3 regions of the Lentzea sp. NPDC051838 genome follow, and region 1 is predicted to be linked to each of the others. Evidence: riboswitches for the same ligand, from Rfam matches in the RefSeq annotation. Region 1 holds a riboswitch; each other region holds the start of a gene.
What was found. Region 1 has a riboswitch for cobalamin ahead of AB0M24_RS43545 (putative cobaltochelatase). Riboswitches for the same ligand answer to the same signal wherever they lie in the genome.

Region 1 (6,300 bases):
CATCCCGCACCTGACGATGCGCCGCACACCCTGACGCCACCCCTGCCGGGCCGGCTGCTCAGAGAGGCCGCGCCTCGACTCCGCTGGTGGTAGCGCGCACTGCTCGGCTGACCGCATGCGGAGCTCGTTCGTCCGTTGTGAAGGTGCGAATGCTCGTTGCGGGTGGCGGTCGGCGCGGCTGTGTCTGGGCTTCGGCGGTGGTGGCGCGCACCCCTCGGCTGACCGCATGTGGAGCCCGTTCGTTCGTTGTGAACGTGCGAATGCTCTTAGCGAGGGTGGTCGGCGGCGACCGCATGCGGAGCCCGTTCGTTCGTTGTGAACGTGCGAAAGCTCCGTGCGGCGGCGGTCAGCCGCGACGCGTCTCGACTCCGGCAGTCGCGGCGCACTCCGTGATCACCCGAACCGCGCGCTCGATGTCGGCCTCGGTCAGGTCGGCGCGCGCGGTGAGCCGCAGCCTGCTGACCTGGTCCGGCACCGAAGGCGGCCGGAAGCAGCCCACGATCACGCCCTGGGTCCGGCACGCCTCCGCCCACCGGAACGCCTGCTCCGGTCCCGGCGCCCGCACGCTCACCACGGCGGCCGTCGGCGTGCTCACCTGGAGACCGGCTTCCTTGAGCCGGTGCGACAGGTCGTGCGCCACGGTCAGCGCGCGCTCGGGCCGGTCCGGCTCCTCGCGCAGGATCTTGATCGCGGACAACGCCGCCGCCGCGCTGGACGGTGCCAGCCCGGTGTCGAAGATGAACGTGCGCGCGGTGTCGACCAGGTGCTTGATCACGCGGCTCGGGCCGAGCACCGCACCGCCCTGCGCGCCGAGCGACTTCGACAAGGTCAACGTCGTGATCACGTCCGGCGCCTTGATGAGGCCGGCCTCGGCCACCGCACCCCGGCCGCCGGGTCCGACGACACCCAGCCCGTGCGCGTCGTCGACCACCAACGCCGCACCAGTAGCGCGGCACGCCGAGTGCAGCTCGTTCAACGGCGCGATGTCGCCGTCGACGCTGAACACCGAGTCCGTGACCACGATCGCGCGACGCTTGCCGCGCGTCTCCAGAGCGTGCCGGACCTTGCCGACGTCGCAGTGGTCCGCGACGACGACGTCCGCCTTGGACAGTCGCGTGCCGTCGATCAGCGAGGCGTGGATGTGCTGGTCGGCCACGATCGCCGTGCCGGGGCCGGACAGCGCGGTGACCGCACCGAGGTTCGCCAGGTAGCCGCTGCTGAACACCAGGGCGGACTGCGAGCCGCAGAAGTTCGCGAGCTCGTACTCCAGCTCGGCGTGCAGCTCCGTGGAACCCGTGACCAGGCGCGATCCCGTCGAGCCCGCGCCCCACTTCAACGTGGCGGCGGCCGCGGCACCCGCGACGCGCTTGTCCTTCGCGAGCCCGAGGTAGTCGTTGCTGGCGAGGTCGAGGTCCGTCGAGTCCGCGGTGCGCGGCCGGACGCGACGGGTCAGACCCGCCTTGGAGCGCGCTTCAGAGCGGACGTCGATCCAGTCGAACGTCGACTCACCACCACTGGAAATCGCCTCAGTTGTGCTCACGGTCACCGCCTGACTATCCCATCCGCCCACTAGCGTGCCGCTTGTGGACCTGTTCACCTTCACGCGTGCCGAGCTCACCGAAGCGGTGCAGTTCTGCGATGGCCGCTGGGTGGTGTCGGCCTACGACGACGTGCGCGCGATCCTCGCCGATCCCGTCACCTACCTGCCCGACAACGCCCTGACCGCCGTCACGCCGGTCGCGCCCGCCGCGCTGCGCAGCCTCGTCAGAGCCCGCTTCTCGCTCCCGCCGACCCTCGCGAACAACGGTTCGGAGTCGCACGCCAAACTGCGGAAACTCGTCGCGTCGTTCTTCACGCCCTCACGCGTCGTGGCGGCTGAGCCTCGCATCCGAGAGCTCGTTTTGGAACGTCTGGGTGGCACGGATCTCGTGCGCGACCTCGCCTGGGATCTCCCTGCCATCGTGCTGATGGACCTCCTCGGCCTGGAGAACGTCGACATCCCGACGCTCAAGCGCTGGAGCACGGGTTCCCTGGAGTTCTTCTGGGGCAACATCTCCACCGAACGCCAGCTGGAGCTGGTCGACGACGTCGGCGACTTCCACCAGTGGCTCATCAAGCGCTATCACGCCCGTGACGGCGAGTTCTTCCAGGCGCTCGCCGACGCCGGCGTGTCCGCCGAGGACTCCGCCGGCCTCTGCTACTTCCTGCTCATCGCGGGCCAGGAGACGACGACCCAGCTGCTGTCCACCGCCCTGCGGCGCGCCCTCCAGGACCGCGACCTGTGGGCGCGTCTGCCCCAGCGCGAGACAGCCGAGTCGTTCGTGGAAGACGTGCTGCGAACGGAAACCCCCGTGGTGACCTGGCGACGCCTGACCGCGCGCGAGGTGGTCATCGCAGGTGTGCGCGTGCCCAAGGGCGCCGAGCTCGTGTTGTTGTTGAGCGGCAAAGAAACCGACCCGAAGCACCTGGCGTTCGGCTACGGCCGCCACTTCTGCCTCGGCGCCGGCCTCGCCCGCCTGGAAGCCGCCGTCACGCTGCAGACCGTCGCCGGGCACGAGCCGGGCCTGCACCTCGCCGGCGACACCCCCGAGTGGCTGAACCTGCTGTCGTTCCGCGCGCCGAAGTCGGTGGCAGTGAGCCGCTGACCGAGGTTTGATGCGAGCGTGATGAACCGACAGCTCTCCGGAGTCAGGAAGCGGACACTGCTGGAGCAGCTCGGCCCGGTCCCGGACGTCGAACCCGACCGCTACGGCGACGGCGGCCCGGTAGGCGCTCTCGAAACCCGTGTAGCGCGGTTACTCGGCACCGAGGCCGCCCTGTTCGTGCCGACGGGAACCATGGCGCAGCAGATCGCCCTCAGGTGCTGGGCCGACCGCACCCACAACCCGATCGTGGCGATGCACCCGCAGGCCCACCCGCTGCACCACGAGGACGACGCGCTGACCGTGCTGTCCGGCCTGCGCCCCGTCAAGGTCCGCAACGACGACGTGGCCACCTGCCCGGAGCCGTTCGGCACGCTGCTGCTCGAAGTCCCGGACCGCGAGGCCGGCTTCATCCTCCCGACCTGGGACGACCTCACGGCCACCGTCGACGCGGCACGGGAACGCGACGCCGTGGTCCACCTGGACGGCGCCCGCCTGTGGGAGAGCACCCACGGCCTCGGCAAGCCGCTCGAAGAGATCGCGGGCCTGTTCGACTCGGTCTACGTCTCGTTCTACAAGTCGCTGGAAGGCATCTCCGGTGCCGCGCTCGCCGGCACCCAGGACTTCGTCGACCAGGCACGGGTCTGGCGCCACCGCTACGGCGGCATGCTCTTCCAGCAGTGGCCGGCCGCTCTCTCGGCGATGCACGGCCTGGACACCGTGCTGCCGCGGCTCGGCGCCCAGGTGCAGCACGCCAAGGTCGTGGCGCGGGCGATGGGCCTGCCCGAACCGCACACCCACCAGTTCGCGCTGCACCTGCCCGGCGACCCGGCGCGGCTCAAGGAGCTGAGCGGGAAGTTCCTCGGCGGGTTCTGGCAGGACGGGCCTCTCGCCAAGACCGAGATCACCGTCGCCGAGCCCGCGCTGGAGTGGACGGCGGACGAGGTCGGGGAGGCCTGGGCGCACTTCCAGAGCCTGCTCTGACGCGATGTCGCTCACCTGGCTGTTGGACCGGCAGGTGCGAAATGCGACGATGCCGGGGCTGTGAGGGGAACGCGAGGAAGCCGGTGCGAATCCGGCGCCGTGCCCGCGACTGTGACCAGGCAGGACCTGGGAGTCAGGAACTCGCCCCCCTCGTCGATCAACCGGCCACGGGCGTGGACACCCGAGGAAGGACTTCGCTGAGCATGTACCCCTTTTCGGCTGTCGTCGGACACGACGACCTCCGGCTGGCCCTGCTGCTGAACGCCGTGCACCCCGGCATCGGCGGCGTTCTCGTCCGCGGCGAGAAGGGGACCGCGAAGTCGACCATCGTGCGTGCCCTGGCCGCGCTGCTGCCCGAGCTGGACGTGTCCAAGGGCTGCCGCTTCGGGTGCGTCCCGGGCAGCACCGACTGCCCCGACGCCCCGCACGAAGCCGCGGAACGACGGCCCGCCAAGCTCGTCGAACTGCCCGTCGGCGCCACCGAGGACCGCCTGGTCGGCTCGCTCGACCTGGAGAAGGCGCTGACCGAGGGCGTCCGGGCGTTCCAGCCGGGTCTGCTCGCGGCCGCGCACCGGGGCGTGCTCTACGTCGACGAGGTCAACCTGCTGCACGACCACCTCGTCGACCTGCTGCTCGACGCCGCCGCGATGGGCCGCGCGCACGTCGAACGCGAAGGCGTCTCCGTGTCGCACCCGTCCCAGTTCCTGCTGGTCGGCACGATGAACCCCGAGGAGGGCGAGCTCAGGCCGCAGTTGCTCGACCGGTTCGGCCTCACAGTCGCGGTGAAGGCCGCGCGGGACGTCGAGGTCCGCACCGAGGTGATCCGGCGCCGTCTCGCCTACGAAGCCGACCCCACCACGTTCGCGGCCAAGTGGGCGGACGAGGACGCCAAGCTCAAGCAGCAGATCACCGCAGCGCGCGAAAAGCTGCCCCGAGTGTCCCTTCCGGACAGTGAGCTCCGCCGGATCGCCGCTGTCTGCGCGGCTTTCGAGGTCGACGGCATGCGCGCGGACCTCGTGGTCGCCCGTGCCGCCACGGCTCACGCGGCCTGGCGAGGCGCTGAGGAAGTCGAGGAACTGGACGTCGAGACCGCGGTCAGGCTCGCCCTGCCGCACCGGCGCCGCCGCGATCCGTTCGACGAGCCCGGCATCGAGGAGCAGCAGCTCGAGGACGCCATGCGCCAGGCAGCCGAGCACGCGGACGAAGAACCCCCGGACGACGACGGCCCCGGCGGCGGTGAGCTCCCCGAACCGCAGGAAGGCCCCAAGGGCAACGGAAACGCGCCCAACGACCGTCCGGCCCCGGAACCCGCTCCGGCGTTCAAAGCCCGCCTCCTGGAAGTCCCCGGGGTTGGAGAAGGCGCGCCGGGCAAGCGTTCCAGGGCCCGTGCGCGCACCGGCAGGATCGTCCGTTCATCCAAAGTGGACGGATCGGGACTCCACCTCGTCGACACGCTCCTGAACGCCGCACCGCACCAGCAGTCACGCGGCCGCACGAGCCCAGGCCTCATCCTCGAGGCAGCCGATCTGCGCAAGGCCGTGCGGGAGGGCAAGGAGTCCAACCTCATCCTGTTCGTGGTCGACGCCTCGGGCTCGATGGCCGCACGCCAGCGCATGTCCGCGGTGAGCGGCGCGGTCGTCTCGCTGCTCCGCGACGCCTACCAGCGCCGCGACAAGGTCGGCGTGATCACGTTCCGCGGCGGCACCGCCGAAGTCGCTCTGCCTCCGACGACTTCTGTCGACGCGGCGGCGACCCGCCTCAAGAAGATGCGCACCGGCGGTCGCACGCCACTCGCGGACGGCCTCCTCAAGGCCCACAGGATCCTGGAGATCGAACGGCTCAGGGACCCGCAGAAGCGTCCGCTGGTGGTGCTCCTGACCGACGGCCGCGCCACGTCGTCCGGACTCGGCGGCGACCCGACCAAGGACGCGCTCAAGGCAGCGAGCCTGCTCGAACAGACCGCCGTGGTGGTCGTCGACTGCGAACAGGGCCACATCCGCCTCGGTCTCGCGCAGAAGATCGCCGAAGCCCTGCAGGGCACCTGCGTCCGTCTCGACCAGCTCAGCGCCGACCACCTCGCCGGCGTAGTCCGCGCCGCATAAGGAGAAACCCCAGTGCCACAGGGACAGCCCACCGAGGTGCCCAAGGACGGCCTGACGACGAGACAGCGTCGCAACCGGCCGTTGCTCATGCTGCACACCGGTGAGATGAAGGGGAAGTCGACGTCCGCGTTCGGCATGGCGCTGCGCGGCTGGAACCAGGGCTGGGACATCGGCGTGTTCCAGTTCGTGAAGTCCGCCAAGTGGAAGGTCGGCGAGGAGTCCGCGTTCAAGGCGCTCGGCAGGCTGCACGACGAGACCGGCGAGGGTGGCGCCGTCGAGTGGCACAAGATGGGCGAGGGCTGGTCCTGGACCCGCAAGCAGGGCACCGAGGAGGACCACGCCGCGGCCGCGCAAGAAGGCTGGGCGGAAATCGCAAGGCGACTGCAAGCCGAACGCCACGGCTTCTACGTCCTCGACGAGTTCACCTACCCGCTGCACTGGGGCTGGATCGACGTGGACGAGGTGGTTCAAGCACTCGCCAACCGTCCCGGCCACCAGCACGTCGTGATCACCGGCCGGTACGCGCCGGACAAGCTGATCGCGGCCGCCGACCTCGTGGTGGAGATGACCAA
Region 2 (6,300 bases), on a different contig from region 1:
GCTTCGCAGCATGCCGCCTGACCGAAGCGCCGCCAGTCGTGCGGCGTGCTTCCCGGCATGCCGCCTGACTGAGGTGGCGCCGGTCGTGCGGCGTGCCTCCCAGCACGCCGCCTGACCGAACCCCCGCGTCAGCAGGCGAGCGTCGGAGCGGCCGGGTTGCCGCCGCCGTCGAGGTTCGCGAGCTTGACCCCGGTGAGGCCGAGAATCGCCTGCGCCGTTGCGCGAGGCGCGGTGTTCGGGTTGAAACCCGTTGCGTCGTAAGCGATCGCGCCCCGATCCGCTGCTGCACCCGAACAGCCGACGGCGAGCGACTTGAGGAACTGCCGAGCCTTCACCGTGGCCGCCGGGCGGTGGCCTGCCAGGGCTTCCGCGGCCAGGCCGGTGCTGTTGGCGTTGGACGCGTTGGTGCCGACGGAGAATCCGCCGTCGGTGTTCTGCTGCGAGGCCAGCCACGTGGTGCCCTCGGCGGCATTCGCGTTGTCACCGTTGGCGCGCAACGCCTGCACGACCATCGCGGTCGAGTCGACGTCGCTCACGCACGGCGTCTGCCCGAAGTTCAGCGGGAAACCGCCGTCGGGGCACTGGGTTCCGGCGAGGAACGACACGGACGACGCCGGTGCACCGCCGGAAGTCCGGTCCAGCGCCAGAAGTGCGAGCGACTGCGTGAAGGCGTTGGAGAAGTCACCGAAGTCCGAACGGTCGGAGAACCGGCCGGACGGCGCGAGCAGACCCCGCAGACCGGCTTCCAGGTTCACGCCGCCGAACGAGGCGCCGTTCTTGTGCCGCACCTGAGCGGCGAGCAGGAGCTTGGCGTGCGCGCCGGCGTACGCCTCGGTGCCGGAACCGACGTAGCCGGTGGTGATCTCCGGCTTGGCCAGCCAGGTGATCGCCTTCTCGGCGTTGGTGTCCGAGGAGCGGGCGGCGGCGAACGCGAAGATCGCGTCGATCGTCAGGCCCTGGTCGGGGAACTTCTGGCCGCCGAAGTCGGCCTCGAACCGCTCGCCGTCGACGAGCTGGCGGGCGAGCCAGCCCGATGCCGCGTCGGCCTTGTCGGTGGTCGCGGCTACCGCTGGAGCGGCCGTGGCCACGCTGAGAGCCACGACAGCGGCGAACACAAGACGTCTCATGAAAACCCTTTCCCGCACTTCCACGACAGGAGTTGGTGAACACCGCGCGGTGCGGGTGACCGGGCTCGCCCCGAGGGGCACACCGTTGCGGGACAGCGCCGGATTCCCACCGGCTTCCCCCACGTCCGCGCTGAACGTCGATCAGGTTCTCATGGTGCGCGAGCCGGTGTTGCCGATACCGTGAAGCGGCGGTGTGACGCTCGCCTCCGGTTTGCGGGTGTTAACCTCCGCCGGGCAAGGACAACTCAACACCTCCGCTCGTGATGGGGAAGCCGGTCGAACTCCGGCACTGTCGCGCAACCGTGGGCCGCTCCCAGAAGCGGCGAGTCGGAATACCGGTCGAGCGGAGCAGAACAAGTCCAACCGCTGTCGCGAGAAGCAGGGGTGGCCTCCGGAGCTTCACGCGCCAGGCCCCTCCTTCATGCAGCTGGGGAGGGGGAGCATGAACCGGCGCAGGTCCTCGGCCGTGCTGGCGTTGGTCGCCGGTGCGGGCCTCGTCGCCGCACTGGCCGGCGGTGCCGCTGCGGCCGAACACCAGTCCGCACACGCCAGCTCTGTCTGGCTCTCCCGTCAGCTGCGCCCCGACGGCACGCTGGAGAACCCGCTCGGCGGCCTCCCGGACCACGGCCTGATGATCGACGTGATCTTCGCGCTGCACGCGTCCGGTGACGGTGCGCTGGCCAAGCCCGTCGTCGACTTCCTCGACGACCAGGGCCACGCCACCGACTACTACACGTGGGACGGGCTGGCTCCCGGCCAGGGCTACGACCAGATCATCGTCGGTGGCGCGGTCGCGAAGACGTTGCTGGCAGCCCAGGTCGCAGGCCGTGATCCGCGCGACTTCGACGGCCACGACCTGGTCGCCGAGGTCAAGGGCGCGATCCGCCGGTCCGGCGTCGACGCCGGCCGCGTCTCCGACTACTCGAAGAACCCCGAGTGGTCCGACATGGTGCCCAACAACGCCAACATGTTCGGCCAGGCTCTCGCGGTGATCGGCCTCGCGGTGGCGGGGGAGAACGACCAGCTCGCCATCGACAAGATGGTGACGCAGCAGTGTTCCGAGGGCTACTTCAGGGCTTTCTTCGGTCAGGTGGAAGGACCTGATGGACCGCGGGTCTCCTCGTGCGACGAGGGCAAGGCAGCGGGCGCGTCGTCCCCGGACGGTGACACGTCAGGCCTCGCGCTGTCGGCGATGCTCGCGGCTCGCAAGGCCGGTGCGCCCGGCCTCGACGCGACCATCGCGAAAACCGTGGCGTGGTTGAAGGCCAACCAGACCGCGGGTGGTGGCTGGGGCGGTGGTGTAGGTACCGAGGCGCCGAACACCAACAGCACGGGCTTGATCACGCAGGCACTCGCCGACGCGGGCGGAGCGGGCACCGAGGTGGCCAGGGGTGCCGCGTTCCTGAAGTCCGCACAGGCCAAAGAATCCGACGCGGGCAACGCGCTCGCGAGTCACCTCGGCGCCATCGCCTACAACCCGGCCGCCTACGAGGCGGCACGCACGGGCGGAATCGCCGGCATCGACACGTGGATCAGGGCGAGCGCACAGGCTTCGCTCGGGTTGTCGCAGGTGGGTTTCTACGCCCTCGCCAAAGGCACTGTGCCTGAGCCGATCACGACCACCACGCATCCCACGACCAGGACTGAGACCCCAACGGTCAAGGCACCCGCGCAGAAGCCCGTGGTGCGCCAGCCCGTCCCGGCGCCGCAGAAGGTCCAGCCCGGTCCGAAAACCCCTGCCGCCCGGCTCGGCGCGTACCTGGCGGGCAAGCTGGTGCGGGGCGACCACGTCGAGGTCACCGAGAACGACAAGACCTACGTCGACTACGACGCGACCGCGGACCTGGTGCTCGCGTTGCGCGCGTTGGAGGAGCAACCGGACGCCGTGAAGAAGGCCTCGGAGTTCCTGCTGACAACGGACTCCGTCAACGCCTACGCCCACGGCGCCGGTCAGGAAACCGGTGCGGCCGCCTACGCCGAACCGCTGGCGAAGCTCGTGATCATCGCCCAGTTCCAGAAGTCCGGTCGGGCGGACGAGTTGCGCGCAGACCTGGTCGAACTGCGAGGTGCGGACGGGTTGTTCGCCGACACCGGCACGTACGCGGACTCCGAGGACACGGTCCGCCGTCACACGTGGGCGGTGCTGGCCACCGTCGGCGATCCAGGCCAGGCGATCGAGGCGCTCGCCGTACGTCAGTGCAGGGACGGGCTGTTCCCCGAGCGCATGGACGCGACCGGGTGCGAAACCGGTGATCTCGCTGCGACCGCTGCCGCCGTGACCGCGTTGAACAGCAAGCCTTTCACGGAGGACGCGCCGACCGGCCGCACTCCGGCCGACTGGTCGGACAAGCGCGCGACGGCGTTCGTGAAGGCCATCACCCTGCTCAGCACGAAGCCGAACGGCAAGGGCGTGGTCGAGGACGAAGGTGGCGCGCCGTCGATCGCGGTCAGCGCCTCGCTCGCCGGTGCCCGCCAGGCCGCCGGACTGGACGCGAGCGGCACGGCGAAGACCCTCGGCAGTCTGCTGCAGGACGACGGTGGCCTGACCGACTTCGGCACGAGTCTTGCTGCGGCACAAGGCATCGCGGGCCGCTCGTGGGTCAGCGCGGACGGCTCGCCGGTCTCGCCGGTGGTGCGCCTCCCGCTGACAGACGCCGAGCCCGTTCCCGCACCCGTCGCCCAGGCGGCTGCGTGGCGACCGCCGCTCTGGTCCTACTTCACGCTCGGCGGCGCACTGCTGCTCGCCGGGCTCGTTCTGCTGGTTCGTCGTCGATTTCTCCAGGGGGTCAAGTGATGAAAAGAGTTCTCGCCGCCGCGATCGTCCTCACCGGACTGGTCGCCGCACCCGCACCGGCGAGTGCGGCGGGCTATGACGGCATCTGCACCGGATCGGACGCGCTCACCGGCACGACGATCGTCGTCGACTTCCAGGAGCTCGACGGCAACGGCGGGGTGGCCGCGCCGACGATCACCCGGTGCTCGCCCAACGCCAGCCCCGGCACCGCCCGCACCGGCATCAAGGCGTTGCAGGACGCGGGAATCCCGGTCGCCGGCACGACCCGCTGGGGTCTCGGGTTCGTCTGCCGTCTCAACGGCCGCCCGTCCGCGACCGAGACCATCCCGGTCACCGGCAACCCCACCTACAAGGAGGCGTGCTTCAACACCCCGCCCGCCTCCGCCTACTGGGGTTACTGGCACGCCGACGGTTCCGGTTCGTCCTGGACCTACAGCAGCCAGGGCGCGTTGAACCGCAACGTGATCCCCGGTGGTTTCGAGGGCTGGTCGTTCTCGCTGAACAAGACCGCGACCACGAACCCGCCGCCCCGCGTGACGCCCAAGAACCCAGCCCTGTGAGGACTCTCGCCATCGCCGGCGCCGTGACCCTGCTCCTGGGCACTGCGCCGGCCGCGCGGGCGATCGACCACAGCAAGGGATATCCCGGTTTCTGCAAGGACGACAAGGGCGTCACCGTCGTCGTCGACTTCCAGCAGCTGGGTGGCGACGCGATCGTGCGGTGCAACCCGCAGACCACCGCGGGCAGCGGCCTCGACGCGATCAAGGGCGCCGGCTTCCAGATCGCGGGCGTGCAGCGGTGGGGCGAGGGGTTCGTCTGCCGCATCGAGAACAAGCCCGGCGCCGCGGACGAGCGGTGCATCGACACGCCTCCCGCCCAGGCCTACTGGTCGTACTGGCACGCCGCGAACAACTGCGCGTGGGACTACAGCCAGTGGGGCGTGAAGAACCGCCGGTTCATCCCCGGCGGCTTCGAGGGCTGGTCGTTCTCCTTGAACGCCACGGCGAACTCGAATCCGGTTCCTCGCATCGCCGCCGTTCGTCCCGGCACGGAGAACACGCCGTGCACCGCGGTCGAGGAGCAGAAACCGGTCACCGACAACCCCGGCGAGGTGCAGCGGCCGGTTCAAGACACACCACCGGAAGCCGGGCACCAGGCGACGGAGACGCCTCAACCGGGTGCGCCGACCGGGGCGCTGCCGCCGCCGAAACCGCGGGCCAGCGCGAGTCCGAAGGCGAAGGATCCGACTGGCAACATCGCGTTCAGCGGCGGGGAGAACGCCGAGGACGTGAACGCGGTCGTCAAACGGACGTCCGGGGCGAGCGACTACGCGCCCTGGGCCGCGGGAGGCGCCGTCCTGGTGCTGGCGGTCGCCGGGTTCTTCGTGGCACGCCGCAGGAAACGGGCCGACGGGTGACGTCGTACTTCCTGCCGCGCGACCTGCACCCGGCCGCCTGGTGGGTGTGGTCGCTCGGCCTGTCCGTGGCCGCGACCCGCACCACGAACCCCTGGCTGCTGCTCACGATCGTCGCGGTGGCCGGGTTCGTGGTGGTGTCACGCCGTTCTGAGGCACCGTGGGCGCTGGCGTTCCGGCTCTACCTGGCCCTGGGCGCGATGATCGTGGTGATCCGGGTGGGCTTCCGGTTCGTGTTCGGCGGCGCCGAGGGGACGACGATTCTCCTGAGCCTGCCGGAGATCCCGCTGCCGGCGTGGGCGGCGGGCATCCGGCTGTTCGGGGACGTGTCCGCGGAGTCGTTGCTGAGCGGCCTCTACGACGGGCTCCGGCTGGCGACCATGGTGATCTGCCTGGGTGCGGCCAACGCGCTGGCGAACCCGAAGCGGCTGCTCAAAGCCATGCCACCGGCGCTCTACGAGGTGGGCACGGCCGTGATCGTCGCCCTGTCGGTGTTCCCGCAGCTGGCCGAGAGCGTGCTGCGCGTGAGGCGTGCCCGCAAACTTCGTGGTGGCTCGGGAAAACGCCTACAGGTGATCCACTCGATCATGATCCCGATCCTCGAGGACGCGCTGTCCCGTTCGCTGCAGCTCGCGGCGTCGATGGACTCCCGCGGCTACGGCCGGGCGGGTCTGGTCGAGGCCCGGCACCGGCTGCTGACCGGTACCTTGATGATCATCGGCCTGATCGGCGCCTGTGTCGGCATCTACGCCACGCTGGACGGCTCGACCCCGCGCTACCTGGCCGCGCCCGTCCTGTCGGCGGGCCTGGTGATCGGTCTCATCGGCTTCCGCCTGGCAGGCAGGCGGGTCCAGCGCACGCGGTATCGCGCGGACCGCTGGCATCTGCCGGAACTCGTCGTGGCCGCCAGCGGGATCGGGGTCGCGGTGGTGTTGTTCATGACGTCGCTCGTGGACCCGGCGAAC
Region 3 (6,300 bases), on a different contig from region 1:
AGGCGCTGATCAACGATCGCGCCTCGCCGAACGCCCACTCGAAGTCGGTCTCCTGGCCCGCCACCACGTCCAGGACGGCGTGCTCCAGGATCACAGGCGGCAGAACCTGATGTCCGAGGCCAGCACGGCCTTGGCACCGATCGCGGCCAGCTCGTCCATCACCTGGTTCGCCTCCTTGCGCGACACCATCGCGCGCACGGCCACCCAGTTGTCGTCGGCCAGCGGCGCCACGGTCGGCGACTCGAGGCCCGGCGTCAGGCCGATGGCCTTGTCCAGGATCGAGCGCGGGCAGTCGTAGTCGAGCATCAGGTACTGCTGCGCGAACACGACACCCTGCAGACGGGCCGTGAGCTGCTTCTTGGCGGCGGAGAGGACCGAACCGGCGCGGTGCACCAGGACGGCCTCGGACTCGCAGATCGGCTCGCCGAACGGCACCAGGTCGTGCTGCCGCAGCGTCCGGCCCGAGCCCACGACGTCGGCGATCAGGTCGGCCACGCCGAGCTGGATCGAGATCTCCACGGCGCCGTCGAGCCGGATCACCTGGGCGGTGATGCCGCGGGCCTTGAGGTCGCGGCCGACCAGGCGCGGGTACGCCGTGGCGAGGCGCTTGCCCTCGAGGTCCGAGACCTGCCAGTCGGTACCGCGAGGACCGGCGTAGCGGAACGTCGACGAGCCGAAGCCCAGGGCGAGCAGCTCCTCGACGGACGAGCCGTTGTCGTCGGCGCCCGAGTCGGCGGCTAGGTCGCGGCCGGTGATGCCGAGGTCGAGGTCACCGGACGCCACGTAGATCGCGATGTCCTTGGGACGCAGGAAGAAGAACTCGACGTCGTTGTTCGGGTCGAGCACGGTGAGGTCGCGCGGCTCGTGCCGCTGCCGGTAGCCCGCTTCGGTCAGCATGGCGGAGGCGCGTTCGGCGAGCGCGCCCTTGTTCGGGACTGCTACGCGCAGCATGTGGAAGTCTCCGTCAGAGGTACTTGTAAACGTCTTCGAGGGTGAGGCCGCGGCCCAGCATGATCACCTGGAGGCGGTACAGCAGCTGCGAGATCTCTTCGGCGAGCTTCTCGTCGGACTCGTACTCGGCGGCGATCCAGACCTCGCCCGCCTCCTCCAGGACCTTCTTGCCCTGCGCATGGACGCCGGCCTCGAGCGCTGCGACGGTGCCGGATCCCTCCGGCTTGGTGGCGGCTCGTTCGGTCAGTTCGGCGAACAGGGAGTCGAAGGTCTTCACGGCTCCACATCCTCCCATCCCGCGCACCCCGGTCCACACCGCGGTCACATCTGTCCCACGACTCGGACGTGATCTGTCCTGCATGGACACCCGGTACGGTGAATTCTTGTGTCTGAGTTCGCGGAGGTTCTCGAAGCGTTGCGCCGGGTGCGCGGCATCAACCCGTTCTTCGCGCTCGACGTGGGCCGTCCGGACGAAACCTGGCTGCCCGGAACGGCACTTCTCGAAGGCCCCGCGCTCGAAAACACGATCGACGCCATCGCGACCCGGTACAAAGCGGAAGAACCACGCGTCGCGGCGAGCCTGTTCTTCCTCAGCTACACCGCACGGCTGCTGAGCCCGCTCACGGCGGCGGACATCCCGATCGACATCCGGCCGGAAAACCTTTGGTGGCAACACCATCCGACGAACGGCCTGAGCGTGCGCATCGACCAGCCGCAACGAGGGCCGAGCGCCGCGGAGGCCCTCGAACCCGTGGTGGAGGCGATCCAGCGCGTCACGCCGGTGGCGAGCGGATTGTTGTGGGGCAACGCGATGTCGAACATCGCGGGCGCGCTCAAAATGGTTGTCCGCGCACGCATGCTCACGGCCGAGGAAGCGGAACTGCGCGGCGCCCGGCTGATGAGCGCGCCGCCGTTCGAACAGGCGGGGGAATTTCTGAGCATCCCCGGCGAGCTCGGGTTCCTGCGGCGCAGCTGTTGTCTTTACTACCGGGTAGCCGCTGGTGGGAAGTGCGGCGACTGTCCACTCGTGAAGTGAGGAACGCAACAACTCTTATGGCCGGTTGTGCTTAACCGGCAACTCAACTTACGGTGCACGCGCCGCAGTGACGGGAAGCCGGTGAGAATCCGGCGCGGTCCTCGCCACTGTGACCGGGAAGTTATCCCCGCCGAGAACGTCACTGGTCCTCTCACAAGGGCTGGGAAGACGCGGGGACAGCGTTGATCCGGGAGTCAGGAGACCGGCTGCGGCGCCGCAAGGAGAGTTGACCTTCCACGAGGTATGGAGGAGCCCGTCATGACGAGCCCCGCAGCACATCTGTCCGCCGTCCGCGTGCCCAAATGGGCCTTCGCCGTTGCTCTGCTCGGCCTGATCGTCACGTACCTGGTCCTGCAGGAGAACGGTCTCGCGCTCGGCGCGGGTTCCGAGATGCTGCACGAGTTCTTCCACGACGGCCGGCACGCGCTCGGCGTCCCCTGCCACTAGATCCATCCCCCGATCCCAGGCAGGGAAAGTCATGACGACGACGTACAAGTCTCTTGCGCTGCGCGGAATCGGAGCCGGTGCCATCGCCGGCGTCGCGTCCGCGCTGGTGCAGCTGCTGGTGACCGAGATCCCGATCCGGGCCGCGCTCGCGGTCGAGGAGGCTCGGGAGCCGGCCGGTGAAGGCCACTCGCACGGCGGCGAGGAAGAGCTGGTCAGCCGCGGCGCGCAGGTGGTCGGCGGCATGCTCGGCGTGATCATCGTCGGCATCGCGGTCGGGCTCGTGTTCGCCACGGCCTACGCGCTGTCCAAGCGGTGGTTCGTCGACCGCACGCCGTTCAGCCGCAGCTTCACGTTCGGTGCCGCGGTGTTCGGTGCCGTGGCGCTGCTGCCGTGGATCAAGTACCCGGCCAACCCGCCCGCCGTCGGCGACCCGGAGACGGTGAACTACCGGACCGCGCTCTACCTCGGCGTGGTCGTGGCCGGGCTGGTGGTCGTGTGGGGTGCGAGCTGGCTGGCCGAGCAGCTCAAGGCCCAGTCGCAGCCGATCAGGGTCACCGCGGTGCTGCTCGCGGTGGTCGCGGCCGTCGCGGTGGTGCTGGTGGCGTTCCCCGCGCCGCCGGACACGATTCCCGCGGACATGCCGGTGACGGTGCTGTGGCAGTTCCGCCTCAGCTCGCTCGCCCAGCTCGCTACGCTCTACGTCGGACTCGGCGTCGTGTTCGGCCTGCTGATCGACCCGGCCGCGCGCAAGACCAAGGTCTCCGAGAAGACCGCTATCGCCTGATGGAGTGGGGTGGCCGCACCCTCGGCCACCCCGCCCAGCCGACGTTGGTACGTTCGGTGCATGCCTGACAGCGCTGAGTTGCTGGAACAGATGCGTCAGAAGCTCGAGTTCTTCGAGCAGGCCAACCGCGCGGCCGATGCCAGAGCCGCCGGTTACGAGTCGATGGGCACCGAGCTCAGAGGTGTCGAGGCGAGCGTCCAGTCCCCCGACCGTTCCGTGACGGTCGTGGCGGGTTTGTCCGGTTCCATCAAGGAAATCCGGTTCACCGACGACGCCAGGAAGCTCAGCGGCGCCCAGCTCTCCCAAGCCGTCATGGCCACGCTGCAGCAGGCCGTCGCGGCCGCCGCGCGGCAGCAGGCCGAGATCGTGCAGAGCCACGTCGGCACCGAGATCCCGATCGCCGAGCGCGTCATGAAGACGCAGCAGGAGATCTTCGGCCGGCCCGCCGAGCGTCCCGCTCGCCCGCGGCCGCCGGTGGACGACGACGAGGACACCGGCACGATCTTCCGCAAGGACGACCGCTGGTGACCGACTTCATCGTGCACCCGGACGAGCTCGCGGCGTGCGCCAGGAACGTCGGCGCGCTCAGGGAGAGCTCCACGAAGCTCAACGACGCGGCCACCACCGCGTCCGTCCCGGAGATCAGCTGGGGCTATCTCGGGCAGCTGCTCGGCATGTACCAGCAGTACGACGCGCTGCTCGGCGACCTGCACGGCCATTTCGGCAAGATGACCGAGGGCTTCGGCAAGATCGACGCCACCCTCACCGCGACCGCGCAGACCTACGCCGACAACGAAAAGGTGACCACCGACGCGTTCGGCAGAACGCTCCAGTCCAAGATGGACACCGCGAGCGCGCCCCCGATGGTGAGCGGTGGCAAGGCGACGTCGAACGCCGGCGCGGTGGTCGGCAGCTACACCGACCAGTTCTCCGGGAGCAACGTCGGCAAGCAGGCGGCGAAGTCCGTTCCGTTCGGCGGCAGCAGCTACTCGCTCATGAAGGACAGCGCGAAGCTCGCGGACGACATCAAGTCCGGCGACGGCGTGGCGATCGCCAAGGACGTGGTCACCGTCCTGTCCGACATGAACGGGTTCATGCAGGAAGGCATGAAGCTCGCCGGAGCCATCAGCGACCCGCTGAACTTCCTGATCTCCAAGGGACTCGGCTGGCTGCTGGACGTCGTCGCGCCGCTCAAGCAGGCCGTCGACCTGGTCACCGGCGACCCGGCCGCGACCAGCAAGGCCGCGGGCGCGTTCAACGACATCGCGAAGAAGACCGAGGAACTGGCGAAGACCTTCGACGGCCACCTCGACGAGGGCCTGCAGAGCTGGAAGTCCGGCGCCGGGGACAAGGCGGCGGAGAAGCTCAGCGGGTTCCGCCACGGCATCGAGGGCACCGCGGCCACGGCGGGTCACGTCGCGTCGGTGCTGCAGGCCAGCTCGATGTTCATGCAGGTGGCCGAGGACATCATCAAGGGCATCCTGAGCGACCTGATCGAGTGGCTGGTCGTCACCTGGATCGCCGCGCAGCTCGCGGCCGTGCCGACGTGCGGTGCCTCGGAAGCGGCGGCGGCAGCGGCCACCCCGGTCGAGGCGGGCATCTCGACGACGAAAGCGACCGGCGAGGTCAACAAGGTCCGTCAGATCATCCAGAAGATCATGGACGTCCTGAAGAAGATCCGGGACGTGATCGGGCGTTCCAAGATCGGCAAGGCGTTCGTCGAGGGTGCGGCGAAGAAGCCGGACTCGTTCGGCAAGGCGTTGTCGGAGGCCGGGTTCAAGGCCGGGGAGAAGGCGCTCGGACTCGACCAGAGCGGTCCGAAGGGCTCGGAGTACACCGACCCGATCAAGATCGCGAACAAGGTCGCCGGGTACGCGGACGGCATCTACAAGACCGTGACGTACGACCAGCACGGCGCCGATCAGGAAGCGTCGAAGACCGACCAGGAGCTCGACATCTGATGTGGGGCTCGAAGCCCGCCGAACGCACCGAGACGTTCGGCGGGCGCGCGTTCACCGTCCGCGTCGAGAAGGAGACGTACTCCTACGAAGGCGTGTCCGACGGCGACAACTCCTACACGTACACGTTCGAACGGCTGAGCGCGGACATCGGGCCGTGCCCGCCGCTGCGGGTCACGGCACGCGGCGAGAACAAGCTCGACGACCGCAACGACGGCGCGGTGGCGACCGGGGTGCCGTCGTTCGACGACCGGTTTCTGGTGCACTGCCAGGACATCGCGTTCGTCCGGCGCGTGACCCCCGCGCTGACGGCCGCGCCGTCCACGTTCACCGCGGTGCTCGAACTGCGCGGCGGGAAGATCAGCGTGCGGCCCGAGGGTCTGGGTCACGCGCCGAACTCCGCCGTCTACCTCAACGCCCTGATCCCGTTGCTGCCACCGGAGTTGCGCCGATGACCGACGCCCCGATCGTCGTGCCGTTGTCCGCCGAGGTGGCCGTCGTGATCACGCAGGACCGGGTGTACTTCAACCCAGTGGTGAACGGCGCCCTGGTCGACTCGCCGGTGGTCGGCGTGCCGCTCGCGGCCGTCCTGCTCGTACAGCCGGGCACGCTGCTCAAGAAGCTCAAGGTGAAGCCGAACCGGGTGACCGGCCTGCAGACCAAGATCGTGCTGCCACCGGGACCCGCGGTGTGGATCAGGGCCGCCGTCGACGTGCTCGTGCCCACTCCCGACCCGCGCGGGCTCGCGGCCGAGATCGAACGACGCCGCCGCCGGGTGGCGCGCCACGGCGGGGTGGTCGCCGCCGAGGTCTGGAAGATCAACCCGAACCTCCGCGTCGCGGGACCGCACGGCTTCGAGCCCGGTGGCGCCCACTTCGCGCCCGCCCGTCCGGACGACGCCAAGTGGGAAGCCCTCGACTCCGGCCCGGTCGGCGAACCGTCGCCCGGCACGCCGCCCTCCGCGCCCGTGGTGCCTGCTCAGCTGCCGTACCCGGAGTCGCTGCCGGTGATCACCGAGACGCTGGGCAACGGGGTGCGGCTGTCGGTGTCGGTGCGCAGGACGTTCCTGGGCTTCGAGCCGGTGCAGCCCGGCCTGGTCGCCGAAACGCTGCCGGTGTCGTCGC

Region 2: it holds a riboswitch for cobalamin, as region 1 does, so the genes downstream of both, AB0M24_RS02110 (hypothetical protein) here and AB0M24_RS43545 (putative cobaltochelatase) in region 1, are expected to answer to the same signal.
Region 3: it holds a riboswitch for cobalamin, as region 1 does, so the genes downstream of both, AB0M24_RS22485 (CbtB-domain containing protein) here and AB0M24_RS43545 (putative cobaltochelatase) in region 1, are expected to answer to the same signal.

What each region holds. Positions count from the first base shown of each region.
Region 1 covers NZ_JBFAYI010000041.1:42,651-48,950, forward strand. Annotated here, with positions in the region: gene AB0M24_RS43525 (GNAT family N-acetyltransferase) at 1-34, shown strand, start outside; gene AB0M24_RS43530 (8-amino-7-oxononanoate synthase) at 347-1,540, opposite strand; gene AB0M24_RS43535 (hypothetical protein) at 1,584-2,645, shown strand; gene AB0M24_RS43540 (beta-eliminating lyase-related protein) at 2,667-3,626, shown strand; cobalamin riboswitch at 3,665-3,790, shown strand; gene AB0M24_RS43545 (putative cobaltochelatase) at 3,830-5,728, shown strand; gene cobO (cob(I)yrinic acid a,c-diamide adenosyltransferase) at 5,741-6,300, shown strand, end outside.
Region 2 covers NZ_JBFAYI010000001.1:522,356-528,655, forward strand. Annotated here, with positions in the region: gene AB0M24_RS02105 (prenyltransferase/squalene oxidase repeat-containing protein) at 129-1,127, opposite strand; cobalamin riboswitch at 1,160-1,282, opposite strand; cobalamin riboswitch at 1,357-1,486, shown strand; gene AB0M24_RS02110 (hypothetical protein) at 1,570-3,921, shown strand; gene AB0M24_RS02115 (flagellar hook-length control protein FliK) at 3,921-4,481, shown strand; gene AB0M24_RS02120 (ABC transporter substrate-binding protein) at 4,478-5,338, shown strand; gene AB0M24_RS02125 (energy-coupling factor transporter transmembrane component T) at 5,335-6,300, shown strand, end outside.
Region 3 covers NZ_JBFAYI010000009.1:202,553-208,852, reverse strand. Annotated here, with positions in the region: gene AB0M24_RS22505 (antibiotic biosynthesis monooxygenase) at 1-94, opposite strand, end outside; gene hisG (ATP phosphoribosyltransferase) at 91-951, opposite strand; gene AB0M24_RS22495 (phosphoribosyl-ATP diphosphatase) at 965-1,228, opposite strand; gene AB0M24_RS22490 ((2Fe-2S)-binding protein) at 1,337-1,987, shown strand; cobalamin riboswitch at 2,022-2,213, shown strand; gene AB0M24_RS22485 (CbtB-domain containing protein) at 2,246-2,434, shown strand; gene AB0M24_RS22480 (CbtA family protein) at 2,466-3,218, shown strand; gene AB0M24_RS22475 (YbaB/EbfC family nucleoid-associated protein) at 3,279-3,746, shown strand; gene AB0M24_RS22470 (hypothetical protein) at 3,743-5,179, shown strand; gene AB0M24_RS22465 (hypothetical protein) at 5,179-5,631, shown strand; gene AB0M24_RS22460 (hypothetical protein) at 5,628-6,300, shown strand, end outside.